DNA from 3 places in the Rossellomorea sp. DA94 genome. Region 1 is predicted to be linked to each of the others. Evidence: riboswitches for the same ligand, from Rfam matches in the RefSeq annotation. Region 1 holds a riboswitch; each other region holds the start of a gene.
What was found. A riboswitch is a leader RNA that binds a small molecule or an ion and turns the genes downstream of it on or off. The one in region 1 is predicted to bind cobalamin.

Region 1 (5,513 bases):
GATACTTTCCTGATCCTGCTCGGCATTTTCCGGATTTTGATTCGTTCTTTTGGTCATGATGTACATCCTCCTTTAAATGATAGGTTCTTATACCATACCCCCGGCACAGGGAGAAAAACCTCCTATGGAAGATAGAAAAAAAGAAAGCCGCCATAAGAAGGCGGCTTTCTGACTTGTGTTAGATTTTTACATCAATTTTAGCGTTTTTCTTTAAATCTTCAACATGTTGAACAAGCTTTTCTTGCTTCTTCTGTTGTTCCAGCTGAGTCTTGATCTGTGGTTTTACATCTTCAAACTTCGGAGCATCCTTTGCTTGGTCCTGTCCTTGTTGACTTGCATATTGATCATAAAACTTCTTCATTTCATCTTCTGTTACTTCGTCGACTTTGATTTCTTTTTCAACGTAGTTGGTGTACTTAATATTTTCAGCAATCTGAGTTTTCAGCTCATCCATGGTAAATCCGGCTTTCTTCATGGCATCTTCGAATTGCTTTTCATCTTTATATTGCTTTTTCACTTCGTCGAGTTGCTTATTGATTTCATCATCCGTCGCTTTATAGCCTTTTTCCTCGGCCTGTTGCATAAGGAGTGTTTGACCGACTATGCTGTCGATGGTTTGATCTTTGATTTTTTTAACAGCATCTTTACTTGTCGGGTCCTGTCCCATTTGTTGATACTGCATCTGTGATTGAGTCAACACATTGTTGAAATCTTCACCTTTGATTTTTTCGTCGTTGACGATGGCGACGATCTTATCTTTTTCCACCTTTTGTTCATCCATTTTCTTTTGCATTTCTTCCATCTTTTTCGCTTGCTCTTCTTGAGCCTTTTTGTCAGAAGCCTCTGTTTTTGGTTTATCGTCAGCTTTTTGGCTCTCCTCATTCGAACCGCAAGCGGCTAATCCAATTGTTAATAATCCTACTAGTAAAGTCGTTAATAGTTTCTTCATAATAGACTCCTTTCAGAACTAAGGTGTGATTCTAAAAAAAATCACTTAATGGGCATTGTAAATGAAAAACCTGCAAAAAGAAAGTATTTAGGTTAAAATATATTGATTGTAATCTGGATGAAACACAGAGTATAAAGCATATTCTCCTTCCGTACATTGATATATAGGGAATACAATTACTACTAAAGTGATAAAGCAGGAGGAATATTACATAGATACGTTCAAAAAAAGAGGTTGTTTAAATCGAGTCTTTCTCCATTTAAACAACCTATCAAAAATATTGGGGACCAAAGAATACTGTCAAACAACCTTCTATTTGGATTATAGAGATGGTCTTCATATCCCTCAACCCACATATATGTAAACGTAGACGGACTACTGTCCGTTTGGAAGCACTATTCCATCATCTTCTTTCCTTTTCAGGGAAAATAATAATTATAAGCATAATCCAGACTAATTGTAGATAAGGTTTCGAAAATTTGAATTAGCGAGTAGTAGTTGATTTCCGCTGCAGGTGCTCGCTTTCCGCGGGGCGTGAGTTGAGCCTCCTCGGGCTTTTGCCCTGCGGGGTCTCAAGATCCAGCTACGGTGGCTAGCCCCTCGAGGTCATAAGCTAAATGGTCCAAGAAGTCACAAGGACGCCTTCTTAGCCCATTCATCTTATGCTTGTCGGGGCTGAGCAAGCCACCTCCGCTTTTCAAGCTTTCCCGCTATTCCCGTCGGAGTCGAGCACCTTCCGCTCCAATCAATACATTAAGATGGTCTTTTACCTTTTGTAATAATTGTATACCCCTTCAAATCCATTCAAAAGCGAAAACCACTGATTAATAAGAGAAATATATGCTATTTATTGTAGTAGGGTTTCGAAAATTTTTGAGCTCTGTCTCCAATAGCTTAAATAGAGGGTGAGGGGAACTGCGTAGACTCCTACGGAAAAACGGGCGTGTCGAGACCCCGGAAGCGAACTGTGCTGAGGAGGCTCGACCGAACGTCCGTGGAAAGCGAAGCAGTTCCCCTCACCCTAAAGCTCATCCTCGTTGACAGAGCTACAGAACTTAGTAATTGACTAATTTACACCAATCTCTGCGGAGAGAGCAAAAATAAAAATGAAAAGATTACTTGTAAATCTATTTTGAATCATATATGATAGTTAAGGACACAACATTTGGTGTCTGTTTTTATTTTAATAACTATATATTGATTATAACCTGTAAATAAGGTGTCTGATGAGACTTAAAAGGGAATCCGGTGAGAATCCGGAGCTGTCCCCGCAACTGTATGTGCTGACGAAATAAGGAACTGCCACTGTCGTATCGATGGGAAGGCCTTAGAGTAGGGTGAAGCGCGAGTCAGGAGACCTGCCTTATTTAACACGTGTTATCTTCTTCGGGAATTGGGAGGATAAAGCGAGGATTACAATAGGCGTCAGGTCTATTTATATCTCCGTATTGTTTAAAGCCCGTCCTTCCTGAAGGATGGGCTTTTTTTGACTCCTTCCCACATTAAGAAACGGGAGGAATGAATCATGACATTCACAATGGTAAAACAAAAAGAAGTGGAAGGGATTCTCCACAGCCTTAGCAGACAGTTTCCCAACCTGGATTTCACAGATTTCGATAAGAAAATCACCATGTATGCAAATCAGCAGGAGGAATGGACCAGTGAACAGCTTCATCATTTCATGATCCTGACAGCGATCGAACGTATCACCGCACTCGAACCGGATTGGACCTATGTGGCTGCATCCTTGTACATCAAGGATTTATATGAGGGCATATCATTTTCAAGGGGTAAATCAGAAGAGAATCTATCCGGCTCATTTTATGAAATGGTCAAAGAATTAACTGAAGCTCACCTTTATTCCCCGTCACTACTGGATTCATATAGCAAGGAAGAAGTGGATTACTTAGGTTCCATTCTGGATTTCGACAGGGATCAACTATTTACTTACATAGGGATCGTTACGCTGGCTGAGAGGTATTTAACAAAGTCCCATAATGGAAAAGTGCTGGAGCTTCCTCAAGAGCGATTTATGGTCATCAGTATGACGTTATGCATGAATGAGGAAAAGGAAAAAAGAATGTCATTGATTGAAGAAGCGTATTGGGCACTATCCAATCTGTATATGACCGTGGCAACCCCTACTTTTGCAAATGCAGGAAAAAGCCATGGCCAGCTATCCAGCTGTTTCATTGATACGGTTGAGGATGACTTAAGGAGCATTTATGACAGTAATACTGACGTTTCCACTCTTAGCAAGAATGGAGGGGGCCTTGGAATTTATTTAGGGAAGGTCCGCAGCAGGGGAAGTGATATAAAGGGCTTTAAAGGAGTGAGCTCCGGGGTCATACCGTGGATGAAACAACTGAATAATACGGCGGTATCCGTCGATCAACTGGGTCAGCGCCAAGGGGCGATCGCCGTTTATTTGGATGTATGGCATAAAGATATCTTCCCATTTTTGGATACGCGGTTGAACAATGGGGACGAAAGGCAGAGGACCCATGATCTTTTCACGGGAGTCTCCTTACCGGATCTGTTTATGGAACAGGTGGAGAAGAGGGAAGAGTGGTATTTATTCGACCCTCATGAAGTGAAAGGAGTCATGGGCTTTTCCCTTGAAGACTTCTATGACGAAACATCCGGTGCTGGTACTTTTCGTGAGAAGTACTGGGAATGTGTCGCTCACCCCACCCTTTCTCGGGAAGTGGTGCCTGCCATTGAAATCTTCAAGCGCATCATGATTTCTCAGCTCGAAACGGGGACTCCGTATATGTTTTACCGTGATACCGTTAACCGTATGAATGCCAATCCACATAAAGGGATGATCTATTGCAGTAACCTGTGTACCGAAATCGCTCAGAATATGAGTGCGACTGTGATGGAAGAAGAGGTGATACAAGATGGGAAGATCGTCACATATAAGTCTCCGGGAGATTATGTCGTTTGCAATCTCGCGTCCATTTCTTTAGCCAAGACCATCCTGGATGATGAGCTTGAGAGAGTGGTGGCGATAGGCGTAAGACTGCTGGATAATGTGATTGACTTAAATGACCTTCCCGTCCTGCAGGCCCAGATCACCAATCAGCGGTACAGGGGGATCGGATTAGGGACATTCGGATGGCATCATCTCCTTGCCCTGAAGGGATTGAAGTGGGAAAGCAGTCAGGCGGTGGACTATTGTGATTCCCTTTATGAAGAGATTGCTTATTACACGATAAACGCAAGCCATGAACTGGCAAAAGAAAAAGGAAGCTATCCTTATTTCGAGGATTCGGACTGGGCGACGGGAGAATATTTTCTGAAGCGGGACTATTCAAGTGAAAGATGGATTGAATTGAAGGATGGGATTAAAGACAAAGGGATCCGCAATGGGTACTTAATGGCGGTAGCCCCCAATTCCTCAACCTCGATCATTGCGGGGTCCTCTGCGAGCATCGATCCGATATTCAGGCTCCAGTATTCAGAAGAAAAGAAAGATTACAAGATTCCAGTGACCGCTCCCGATCTGTCTCCGCATACGACCTGGTATTACAAGACCGCTTATCAAGTGGATCAACATTGGAGTGTGGAACAGAACGAAAAGAGGCAGAGACATATCGATCAGGGGATTTCATTTAATCTGTATGTGCGTAATGACATCAAGGCTAAAGATTTACTGGATCTTCACCTGGACGCATGGAAGTCCGGATTGAAAACCACTTATTATGTAAGGTCTACGTCCGTATCCAATTTTGAAGAATGCGAAAGCTGTCATAGCTAGGGAGGAAGAGGGAAAATGGAAGAATTGAAACAGCGGGTACTGATTGACTCAATGGCCCCAAATAAATCGACGGGTATCGTAAACGGGAAAAGTTCCAATATATTAAACTGGGATGATGTGCGGTTTCCCTGGGCCTACCCAAAATATAAAAGAATGCTAGGGAATTTCTGGACTCCATTTGAAATCAATATGGCTAAAGATATCAAGCAGTTCCCTACTTTGCCTGAGAACGAGCAGGAATCCTTTCTTAAGATCATAGGTCTCCTGGCGCTTCTTGACAGCGTTCAAACCGACTATGCGGGTAAAGTGGCAGATTATCTGACGGATTCGAGCCTAAACGCCTTGATGATCATCCTGGCACAGCAAGAAGTCGTGCATAACCATTCCTACAGCTATGTGTTATCGAGCATTGTGTCGAAAAGAGAGCAAAATGAAGTGTTTGACTTTTGGAAGAACGATCCCATTCTGTTAAAAAGGAATGAATTTATCACAAATGGCTATAAAGGATTTGTGGAATCACCGACTGTTCAGAATCTATTAAAGTCAATCATTTATGATGTCATCCTGGAAGGATTATTCTTCTATTCAGGTTTTGCTTTTTTCTATCATTTAGCAAGAAACCAAAAGATGGTCGCAACGAGCACGATGATCAATTATATCAATCGTGACGAACAGCTCCATGTCGGATTGTTTGAAAAGATATTTAAAGAAGTTTTGAATGAAAATCCCTCTTATGAGACGGAAGAGCTGCGTACGTTCGGGATGGAAACATTTAAACAGGCAGCGCTCCTCGAAATGGAA
Region 2 (5,513 bases), 390 kb from region 1:
TCATTATGGCCGATTTTAAGAAGCGGACCACTTGGATTTGTGGTTGGTGTCCTTCCGGGAGCCGGGGGATCGATCGCATCCATGATCAGCTACTCAACAGAGAAGCAAATTTCCAAACATCCTGAAGAATTCGGGAAGGGTGCAGTAGAAGGGCTTGCAGCACCTGAATCTGCTAATAATGCAGCCTCTGTCGGAGCGATGATCCCGCTGTTGACGATGGGTATCCCAGGTTCGGGGACAACTGCTGTCATGCTTGGAGCCCTGGTAATGCTTGGGATGAAACCTGGACCGCTTTTGTTTGAGAATGATCCCAATACGGTATGGACGCTGATCAATAGTATGTTTATCGGGAATATAGCCCTTGTTATTATTAATATTCTGCTTGTCGGTCTGTTAGTGAAAATACTGGATACGCCTGCAAAAGTGTTGTATCCGGTCATTGTGATTCTTGCATTTATCGGAACCTACACGCTCAGTTACAGTGCAGTGGATTTCTTCCTGTTATTAATTTTTGGAGTATTCGGTTTATTTCTGAAAGTCATGGATTTTCCGATTGCCCCGCTTGTTCTGGCATTGATCGTAGGAGCAGATATGGAGCAGAACTTCAGGATGGCCGTTCTTTCGTCAAATGGCAGCCTCGGTATCTTCTTTGATACACCGATTGCCATCGCCTTGGCTATATTGACGCTGTTATCACTGTTTTATCCATTGCTGATCAAAGCATTTAAAAAGAAAGAGAAGAATCCTGTCGACCCTATTTCAAAAGACATGTAAGGAAGAGGGATATTTTATCACAATTATTCTGAAGGGTCAGGATTGATGTCGGGGACTGTTTATGGGAAACAGCCGGTTCTTCAGCTGCCCGATATGCCCTAGGTAATAAGCAGGATTCAACGATCATTCACTGACAGTTATTGATGAAAAGGAAAAGTCACCCCATCGCCGGTGGCTTTTTCCTTTGATTGAAAGATGGGAGTAATCGTCATGAAAAAACAACTGTTACTGGTTATCACGTTTCTATTATATGCCTTATTCTTTCTCCCATTTTTTGAGTGGGATGAAACATGGAAGGCTATCGCTGCACTCATCATCATTCAGATCCTCTGGATCGGCAAAGTCTTTCCACTTGCATTCAGCTCGCTGCTACTCATTCTGCTGATTTCGTTTCATTTTTTCAGTTATGAACAGACATTGAGTTATTTCAGTTCGGGTATCGTTTGGCTCTTGTTTTCTACATTCATTATCTCAGCTGCATTCATTAAAACAGGTCTGGCAAGCAGGGTATCGCTTTATACGTTAAAGCTGTCTGGAGGGTCGGGGAAAGCGTTGATTTTCATTTCGTTTCTGCTCATGACTGTCCTGTCTGTCCTGATACCGTCGAATGTAGGGAAGGGCAGCCTGTTATCATCGGTACTCGACAGCCTGATGAAAAGTCTGCGAAAAATAGCGGATGTCCATTATCTGGGCAAGTCGCTGTTTATAGGGGTTGCCTATCTTGCTGCCATTTCAGGGGCGTTTGTCGCGACTGGGGCCAGTTCCACTATTTACGCTTTCGGGATCCTGAGCGACGTTTCAAGCGATCTGAATTATATAAGATGGTTCCTGATTTTTGGAATACCGGTGCTGCTTTTTATCGTGATATTGTGGGGAATATTCTTAATGATCTTTCCCCCTGAGAAGATTGACCGAAAGCTGTTATTGGCATTGATCGAAAAAAGAATCGGTGAACTTGGGCCGGTCGGCATCAATGAAAAGAAAATCATGTGTATCATCGGGGGAACGTTGATCCTGTGGATTGCACAGCCTCTGCATGGATATTCCATTCCTCAGGTTGGCCTTCTGGGTGCATGTATGACGGTCATTCCTTTGGCGGGAGTATGGAAGTGGGAAGAAGCGCGGGAATCGATTGATTGGGATCTGATGCTCTTTTTTGCCTCCACTCTGATGGTATCGGGGATGCTGGTCAAGACAGGGACGATTGAATGGATGGCAGAAGGGTTGAATACTATACTTACTGGCCGCCAACTCTGGGTGATCATCCTGCTCCTCATCTTATGTACGAGTATTATTCGGATCGTATTCGTTAATATCCTGGGGTTTTTGACCATCATGCTCCCTCTCAGCATCACAATCGGGCACACAATCCCGGGTTTATCACCCATGCAAATTGCCATGCCGGTGTTCCTGGCATGCGTCCCGGGCTTTTTCCTCGTCACCCAGTCCCCGGTTCACTTGATCAGCTACTCATACGGTTATTTTACCGACAAGGATTTAATGCGGGCAGGAATTTGGTCATCCGCAGCATGGATCGCCGTCATCATCTGCTCGGTTTTCTTTTACTGGTAAGACAATATTTATTGTTGAAAAAGGGTATGAACAGCGTGCTGTTCATACCCAAAAACTTATTTTATCAATGCCCGGTTTTTTCGATGTTCCTTCCTCAGAACAGCTGATTTGAACAATCTCTTCTCCTCTTCTGTTTCCGGTATCACTTTCGGCACCGGTTTCGGCTTACCGTTTTCATCCACCGCAACCATGGTAAGGAATGATTCCGTCGTCAAGGTTTTGATACCTGTCAATAGATTCGAAGAGAAAACTTTTACGTACACCTCCATCGAAGTCCTTCCCGTGGAAGTTACAATCGCCTCTAGGCTGAGTGCATCCCCGACAGTTGCGGATGACAGGAAATCGACCGAATCGATCGAAGCCGTGACCACCACAGAACTCGAATGCTTCATGGCTGACAGTGCAGCGATTTCATCAATATATGATAGAACTTTCCCTCCAAAGATGGTTTGCATATGATTGGTATCCGGGGGCAGTACCAATCTTGTCTGTACGGTTCGTGAACGCTCCACTGAAAAAGCTTGTTCCATATTCTCATCTCCCTGCTTCCTTTTTGACGAAATAAAAAAGCATCTTCCTTTTGTAAAAGAAGATGCGGTTACTCCAAGCGAGCGTCCAGGAACCTATGATTTCCTTTGTGACGTTTCATTTGCGCAACACCCTCCTATCTCCCGTAGGACTTTCGTGTTCTTCTCAATTGGCAGGTCTCCTGGCTCAGCGTCTCCGATTTCAAATTCCTTCCCATTTCAAATTGAAACAGTGGATACATATGAAATCTCAGCTTTACAGTGGCGGGACCGCGTTGGATTTTCACCAACTTCCCTTTTAAGGAAATGACCTGAAATCATTTCCACCAATGAGCAATGATTAAATTGTTGAACGGTTTAATTTTATCATAGACTTCCATTGAATGAGGACTATTTATGATAAAATGGGAGCTCCAACCATTTTATTCATCATAGAATGATGGACGTGCTTTTTTATTAAGATAAGTGAGGAATTGACATGACCTACAGTGACCAGCAAAAACTGATTAATAGAGTAATTGATTACATAGATCAACATCTTACAGAGGATTTATCTTTAGAACAGCTCGCCAAAGTATCTACTTATTCACCCTATCATTTCCAACGTTTGTTTAAAGGGTTCATCGGTGAAACCCCTGCCGGATATGTAAAACGGATCCGACTTGAGAATGCGGCACATATGCTGATATATGAGCCTGACATCCCTGTTACAGAAGTTGCTATGATAAATGGATTTGCATCGTTATCTTATTTCACCTATTCGTTCAATGCGTATTTCAACAGTAATCCGAAACGTTGGAGAGAGGGTGCGTATTTAGAACGATTTCCACGGGAATATGTTAATAGCAAGAAATCTAAAACATTCAGCACAAATCCGAAAGCAATCCAAAGCAGAGAATCCTATAATGAATTTAAATGGCTGGATCTTACTGAAGTGAAGGTTGCCGAGTTACCTGAGTGTACTACCATCAACCGTTATTATACAGGCTCCTATACAGAGGGAATCCCTGACACGTGGCGAGATCTCTATCATTGGGGAAATGCAAGAAATCTGATGAAGGGAAATTCACTACTATTCGGAGTCCCAAAGAGCAATCCTTACATTACTCCACCAGATAAAAACAGGTACGAATGCCGCCTGGTAGTTAAGGATCAAAGCTTATCGGGAGATGATGTCAATCATTTTTCGGGAGGTAAGCATGTAATATATGAGTTTCCAAACCCTGTCGACTATGGAGAAAGGGGCATGTTGATTGAATGTTACTCAGAACTATATAGCTATTGGCTGCCACAAAGCGGCTTTAGATATCTGGGGAACCCGGTGGAGCTAGTTGAGGTAACGGGTGTACAAGGATCGCTTGATATAAGATGCGGTATAAAGGCGATCGCTCTGGCCATTGAACCCAATTAATGGAGGAATAGGGATGACAATAGACTTTAATGTGTCTGCGTTTATGGCTGGTGCCGTATTCTATATGATATACGGCGGGATTTATTATTCACTTTTACTCGGTAAAAAAGATCAGGAAAGAACAGGACCGGTGAAATATGTCTTGGCTGTCTTGGTGGCATTCATCAGTTCAGCACTGGTGGGAGTTCTCGTTTATGCAACGAATTCCGGCGGCTTTGCTTCAGGAGCCTTGATTGGTGGACTTGTTGGATTTCTTATATCCATCGTCTATTTTAAAAATACACTATTTGGACTCATGACTAAACGGATGTTTCTAATTGCTGTCGGAGACCATCTCATCGTTTTCACTTTGCTTGGTGCATTGCACGGTTTATTTCTATAGCATATGAAAGCTTGAACTTCTACAGGTTCAGGCTTTTTTATATAAAAATAGGAGATTCGCCTAATTTATTGAAACTTTTTAAGGGTGGGCTCCGTATATAGTAGTGTAGCTAGCACTTTTATTTAAAATTAAATCAGACATGCTGGTTTAAACAAAATGTCGAGAGGGGTTGTCAGAATGCTAGGATCATTGAGTGTGATTGGATTTTTCGTTTTCCTGATTCCTGTTCTGGTTATTGCAGCAATTGTGGGGATCGCCTATTACTTCTGGATGAGGTTCCGCTATCGTACGGCGAAATCGAACCAGGCACTGATCATTACCGGACCGAAACTGGGGGATCCTGAGAAGGAATCGAATATTTTCACCGACCAGGAAGGCCGTTCCATGAAAATCATCCGTGGTGGGGGATACAGATTAAGACGTTTCCAGACGTCCACTCCTGTTAACCTTACATCATTCCAATTGAAACTATCGACACCAAGAGTGTACACAAATGGAGGAGTGCCGATCGTGGCCGATGCCGTGGCCATGGTGAAGGTTGCCGATACCTTGAACGGGATCGCAAACTACGCCGAGCAGTTCCTCGGTAAGGATCAAAAAGAAATTGAAGATGAAATCATCGAGGTGCTGGGAAGTAACCTCCGCGCGATTCTTTCAAAAATGACCGTGGAAGACATAAACAGCAACCGTGAAAAATTCAATGCCGATGTGTCGGAAATCGCCCAGAAACAGCTTGATCTGATGGGCTTCAAAATCACGTCACTCGGTTTGACGGACATAAGGGATGCTGACGAACAAAATGGATACTTAGAAAATCTTGGTCGTCCGCGTATCGCTGAGGTGAGGA
Region 3 (5,513 bases), 870 kb from region 1:
TCCTGCTTCCTGTGTTTTTATATATACCGGAAGAAGGAGCGTCGTTTCATTAATTCAGAACGTTCACTCCTTCTTGAAATAGTGAAAGTGTTTTGAATGTTTTTTGCATGATATTTCCTCCTCGTATTTTATGAATCAAGTGTAGCATAACAGGGAGAAAAAGAAGAAGATATTTATTCGACATTATCCTTTATTCGCAGAAAGGGGCGTGGAACAATGAAAGAGGTTGTGGTAGACGTATTGCAGTCCAGAGGGAACTATTATGAGATTGGTGTTCGATTCGGACAGAAACTTCGGTCGTCGCCACTCTATTCTCATCATGAAAAGAGACGAAAGAAGTCATTGAGAGATTACAATGTAAAGCTGCTTGAAGTCGAGGGACTACTCCGGCAATTTGCACCCGGATTATGGGATGAATTAATTGGACTATCCCATGGTTTACAGTGGTCATTGGAAGATACCATACATGAATATTCGGGATTTCAACAGGAATGGAAGGAGTCAGGATGTTCGTCATTGGCAAAAGACGGTATATACGTGAGGAATTATGATTATCACCCGAAAACATATGAAGGCCGGCTGTTACTCGTCGAGCCGGCGGGGGGCTATGCATCTATCGGATTTTCAGGAAGGGGAATCGGACGGATTGACGGGTTGAACGAAAAAGGATTGGCTGTTGGTTTTCATTTCGTGAATCGAATAAAGCCGGGAGATGGATTCATTTGTACGACAATCGCCCGCATCCTCCTGGACACATGTAAGAATACAGACGAGGCCATCGAAGTGTTGCGCAGGCTGCCTCACCGACACAGTTTCAACTATTCTTTATATGACCAAGGTGGCAAAGCTGCTGTGGTAGAAGCTTCCCCGAGGGGAATAGGGGTGTATCACCATTCAACATTAAGTTGTACCAACCATTTTCAAATGAATCATATGAAAAAGGATAACCGACATTATTTAAAGGACTCTCAAAAAAGGCTGGACCTGTTACATTCAGTACATGAAAAGGAATTAACCATAGATGGGGCATTCAAACTGTTTAACCGGGGAGACAGCCCGATTTTCAAGAAAGCGTATGATGCTTGGGCAGGGACGATTCATACATGTATCTTTCAATGTACATCACTGAGATGCTTAATCGGCTTCGGGGAAAGTTCCGATGGATTGGTGGTGGACTTTCAGGAATGGGTCAGGGGAAGAAATATTCCCGTCCGGAAAATGTCAGGGAAGTTCGATACAAATGAGCCGTTTTTATTTATGGAAGAAGTGACGGAATAAGGGGGAACCGAGCAAATCAAGGGATTAACGGCTTATCATTCGTGGAGGACTTCCTCGGTTCTTATTAATAAAATGCGCAAATTCATAGAAATGTATGTATGATTTGTAACATTCTCAAAAATGTGGTGACTTGGCAGGTGGTGCAGGTTTATATTTATGAAGTGATATTCACTAACAGGATCATTTCATCTTCTCGTTCTTTCCTTTCTCTATATATACATAACGATCTTTCCAAGTGGTCCTTTTCCTGAAAAAGGTATTCAAAAATGAATGAATAAAGGTCGCTAGGAAAAATAGGATGTGAACCGGAAATAATAATGTCTCGAACACGCTGAAATTACCGATCCTTCTCACTAAGAAATAGAAATAACCCCCTAATAGGATGTATTGGATGATAAATAAATAGGGATATTCCCAAATCATTTCCGGTGCGTGAATGACCAGCGTAATAAGCGAAGCCATCCACAAAGAAGAAAGCCCTAGGAGTAGGATGTTTGTCGACTTAGCTCCTGAAGCGAAGCTCTTTGACCACCCGTTGAATACATCACCTATTCCTTCCCCATACATCCTCATGGAAATGGCATTCCTGCCACTTACCGCTTCTACCGATTCCCCGCATTTCTTCGCCCATTGACTCAAGGCAAAATGTTCCACCATTTCCCCTTTGATGGCTTCATGACCTCCGACTCGCTCATAAACGGCCCTCGAACATAAGAAAAATTGCCCGAAACCGCCTGAAGGCGTGCACAACCATGAAAAGAGATGGGTGATACTGGTTGAGGCAAACACCATTAAATGAAACAGCATGGAGAATGTTTCATGAAAGGATTCCATTTTATGAAACGGATGAATGGTCAATACTCCTTGACATTGTTGCATTTTATACGTTTCGCATATCTTTAACAGACCTGCTTGTTCGAGCCAGGTATCACTATCCACAAACAATAGGAATTCTCCTTTAGACTCTTTCGCTCCATTCCAGCATGCCCATGATTTTCCGTTCCATCCATTAGGCAAAGGGGGTGCATCAATTACAATTGCACCCTCGTTTAAGGCAATAGCCTTCGTTTGATCTGTTGATCCATCATTCACAACAATGACTTCCAATGGCTGTATGAACTGCATCCGAATACTGGATAAAAGCCTCTCGATCGTCTTTTCTTCATTTCTTGCAGGAATGATGATGGAACATTTCTTGACCAGATAACTATTCCGTACATGAACGGAATTCTTCACTGTCGGAATTCTCGTAAAAAGGAAAATGGTAAAGCCCAATGCGACAATCCAGAAATACATTTGTTTTCACCTTCTTTGACAAAATTCTGCTGTATCGCCATTCTAACCATAATATTTACCCATGATACGCATAGCGCGTTTTTTAGCTAATGTCTCATTGGGATGGATGGGGATCGACGGTATCTGAGTTATTTGCGTTTTCTTCCTTCTCATCAGGATAAGGGTCAAAGAAATTAACTACTTTTCCCGGTCCAGAGAATCCTATCACTTGTTCTTTATCATCTTTCGCCTTGTCGGATTTCTTCATAAAAAAACTCCTTTCTAGCCATTAGTTTGGCGAAAGAAGTTTTTTTCATGCCACTATTTGTTTTTCCAATGTCCATCTATGAATTCATCGCGCCCTGACTTTGCGCGATCTTGTTTGTATTCCTCCGGATTCGTTTTGTAGAACTTTTGATGATACTCTTCTGCCGGATAAAAGGTTGAGGCAGGAAGGACTTTGGTGACGATCGGCTTCTTGAATCGCCCGCTTCCTTCTATCGTGTTTTTTGAATCCTCAGCCAATTGTTTCTGGTGTTCATTGTGATAGAAGATAGCTGTTCGATACTGTTCACCGCGATCGTGGAATTGACCCCCGTCATCAGTCGGGTCAATCTGAGGCCAGTATAACTCCAATAGCCTTTCATAAGGAAACAGAGCGGGATCATAGGTGATCTGAACCACTTCATAATGGCCGCTGCCACCGGCTTTAATATCCTCATATGAAGGATTCTCAAGATGACCTCCAGAATATCCCGATACGACATCAATAATCCCCGGAAGCTCATCGAACGGCTTTACCATGCACCAAAAACATCCGCCTGCAAAAGTAGCGACTTCTCTATCATTCATTTAGCAAACCTCCTGTACCATATGTACTCCTCTAAAGCAGTAAAGCAATAGCTTGAACAGATTCTACCATGAAAGCTTAAAAGGAACAATCAAAATAGCTTGTCTGCTTCAGCTGTGCCGACTTTACGATTAATCGTTTTCTACAATTTTCAACAAATTCATTAAAATTCATTTCCTAACGGATGGAATTTGTGTATAATTCCTTTGTACGGAACAATTTCATACGTTACGAAATCAGGTGAAGTGTAAGATGTGAATCTTCTTAGCTTCTTAATAGGGAAGTTGGTGTAAATCCAACGCGGTCCCGCCACTGTAAATGGTAGTGAGCTGAACATTTACCACTGTGCAAACAAGCACGGGAAGGTATCAGCAAACTATGACCATGAGCCAGGAGACCTGCCTGATTTTAAGCGCACCAATTCTACGCGGATAGAAAGGTGTAATATGCATGGTTCACTTGAATATAAACCTATATGCATCTTACACAACATCTCTAGTCCACTGGAGATGTTTTTTTGTCTGTCAAAATGTTAATCAACAGGGGGAAAAAGAAATGAAACACACAGTAAAAGCCTTACTTGCATTGTTGGTAGCCATCGGATTCCTGACAGCATGCGGAACGAATGACGGGGAACAAACGAAGAAAAAGGAAACAGCAGAAGTAAACCAAAATGAATCCGGATATCCTTTATCATTGACTGACGCACTTGATAATAAAGTCACCCTGGAAGAACAACCTAAACATATCGTTTCGTTAATTCCCAGTAATACGGAGATTTTATTCGAGCTTGGGCTCAATAAGGAAATCGTCGGAGTGTCAGACTTTGATAACTTCCCGAAAGAAGCCGCCGATAAAGAGAAGATCGGTGGAATGGAGTTTAACGTAGAGAAAATCGTCAGCTTAGAGCCGGACCTGGTCCTGGCCCATGAATCCACAGCAAAGTCAGCAGAAGAAGGTTTGAATCAACTGAAAGATGCAGGGGTGAACGTATTCATCGTTCAAGACGCTAAAAGCTTTGAAGAAGTATATAACACAATTCAGGACATCGGGACACTAGTCGGTAAAAAAGGTCAGGCAGATTCCGTTGTTTCTGAAATGAAATCAGATTTAAAATCCATCCAGGAAAAAGCAAGTGAAGTAACGGAAAAGAAAAGAGTCTATGTGGAAGTTTCCCCTTCCCCTGACATTTATTCAACAGGTAAGAACACGTTCATCGATCAAATGCTATCTATGGTCAATGCTGAAAATGTCATGAGCGATCAGGAAGGCTGGGTACAGGTGAACCAGGAAGCGGTCATCTCGTCTAACCCTGATTCAATCATCACTACATATGGTTATTACAGTGAAAATCCGAAAGAACAGATAATGGGAAGAAAAGGATGGGAAGATGTAACGGCAGTTAAGAATGGGGATGTTCACGATGTCCATTCTGATTTAGTCACACGGACAGGTCCAAGATTGGTTGAAGGAGTAGAGGAAATTGCAAAGTCGATCTATCCAGAGGTATTTGCAGAATAAGATAGGGATCACATACGGATTGGCAGGGCTATTTATACTCACGGCGGTGCTTGCAGGTGTTTCGATCGGTACAATAGCCATTCCACCGATGGATATCCTATACATCGTCGGTTATAAGTGGTTCGGTTTTCAAATGCCTGATACGGTTAATCCCATGTTTGTGAACATCGTCTATACGATCCGGCTTCCAAGAGTATTGTTGGCTTTATTGGTCGGCAGCTCCTTAGCCATTGCCGGAGCTTCTTTTCAAGGGCTGTTACGCAATCCTCTGGCTGATCCCTACACATTGGGAGTGTCATCAGGTGCATCGGTCGGGGCGGTCATCACATTGTTTTTTCATTGGAGCATCCCTTTCATCGGGAAGTTTACGCTTCCCTTTTTCAGTATTGTTTGTTCGATCATCACCGTATTTCTCGTATTATGGTTCGCACAAAAGGTTGAAAGGACCATGAAGGTCGAAACCATTATACTGACAGGAATCATCTTCAGCTCGTTTCTGGGCTCGGTGATTTCCTTGATGATCGCACTCACAGGTGAGGAACTGAGGCAGATCATCGGCTGGCTTCTTGGAAGTGTATCCATGAGAGGG

Region 2: linked by a shared signal. The riboswitch ahead of P8596_RS06625 (acyl-CoA thioesterase) and the one ahead of P8596_RS08695 (ribonucleoside-diphosphate reductase subunit alpha) in region 1 are both predicted to bind cobalamin.
Region 3: linked by a shared signal. The riboswitch ahead of P8596_RS13100 (ABC transporter substrate-binding protein) and the one ahead of P8596_RS08695 (ribonucleoside-diphosphate reductase subunit alpha) in region 1 are both predicted to bind cobalamin.

What each region holds. Positions count from the first base shown of each region.
Region 1 covers NZ_CP122397.1:1,650,746-1,656,258, forward strand. Annotated here, with positions in the region: gene P8596_RS08685 (hypothetical protein) at 1-57, opposite strand, end outside; gene P8596_RS08690 (SurA N-terminal domain-containing protein) at 179-949, opposite strand; cobalamin riboswitch at 2,150-2,329, shown strand; gene P8596_RS08695 (ribonucleoside-diphosphate reductase subunit alpha) at 2,475-4,712, shown strand; gene P8596_RS08700 (ribonucleotide-diphosphate reductase subunit beta) at 4,728-5,513, shown strand, end outside.
Region 2 covers NZ_CP122397.1:1,258,836-1,264,348, forward strand. Annotated here, with positions in the region: gene P8596_RS06615 (tripartite tricarboxylate transporter permease) at 1-774, shown strand, start outside; gene P8596_RS06620 (SLC13 family permease) at 985-2,346, shown strand; gene P8596_RS06625 (acyl-CoA thioesterase) at 2,403-2,876, opposite strand; cobalamin riboswitch at 3,029-3,219, opposite strand; gene P8596_RS06630 (AraC family transcriptional regulator) at 3,352-4,284, shown strand; gene P8596_RS06635 (DUF1761 domain-containing protein) at 4,298-4,666, shown strand; gene P8596_RS06640 (flotillin family protein) at 4,844-5,513, shown strand, end outside.
Region 3 covers NZ_CP122397.1:2,523,218-2,528,730, reverse strand. Annotated here, with positions in the region: gene P8596_RS13120 (C45 family autoproteolytic acyltransferase/hydrolase) at 217-1,278, shown strand; gene P8596_RS13115 (glycosyltransferase family 2 protein) at 1,459-2,574, opposite strand; gene P8596_RS13110 (hypothetical protein) at 2,669-2,821, opposite strand; gene msrA (peptide-methionine (S)-S-oxide reductase MsrA) at 2,875-3,405, opposite strand; cobalamin riboswitch at 3,625-3,823, shown strand; gene P8596_RS13100 (ABC transporter substrate-binding protein) at 3,959-4,924, shown strand; gene P8596_RS13095 (FecCD family ABC transporter permease) at 4,887-5,513, shown strand, end outside.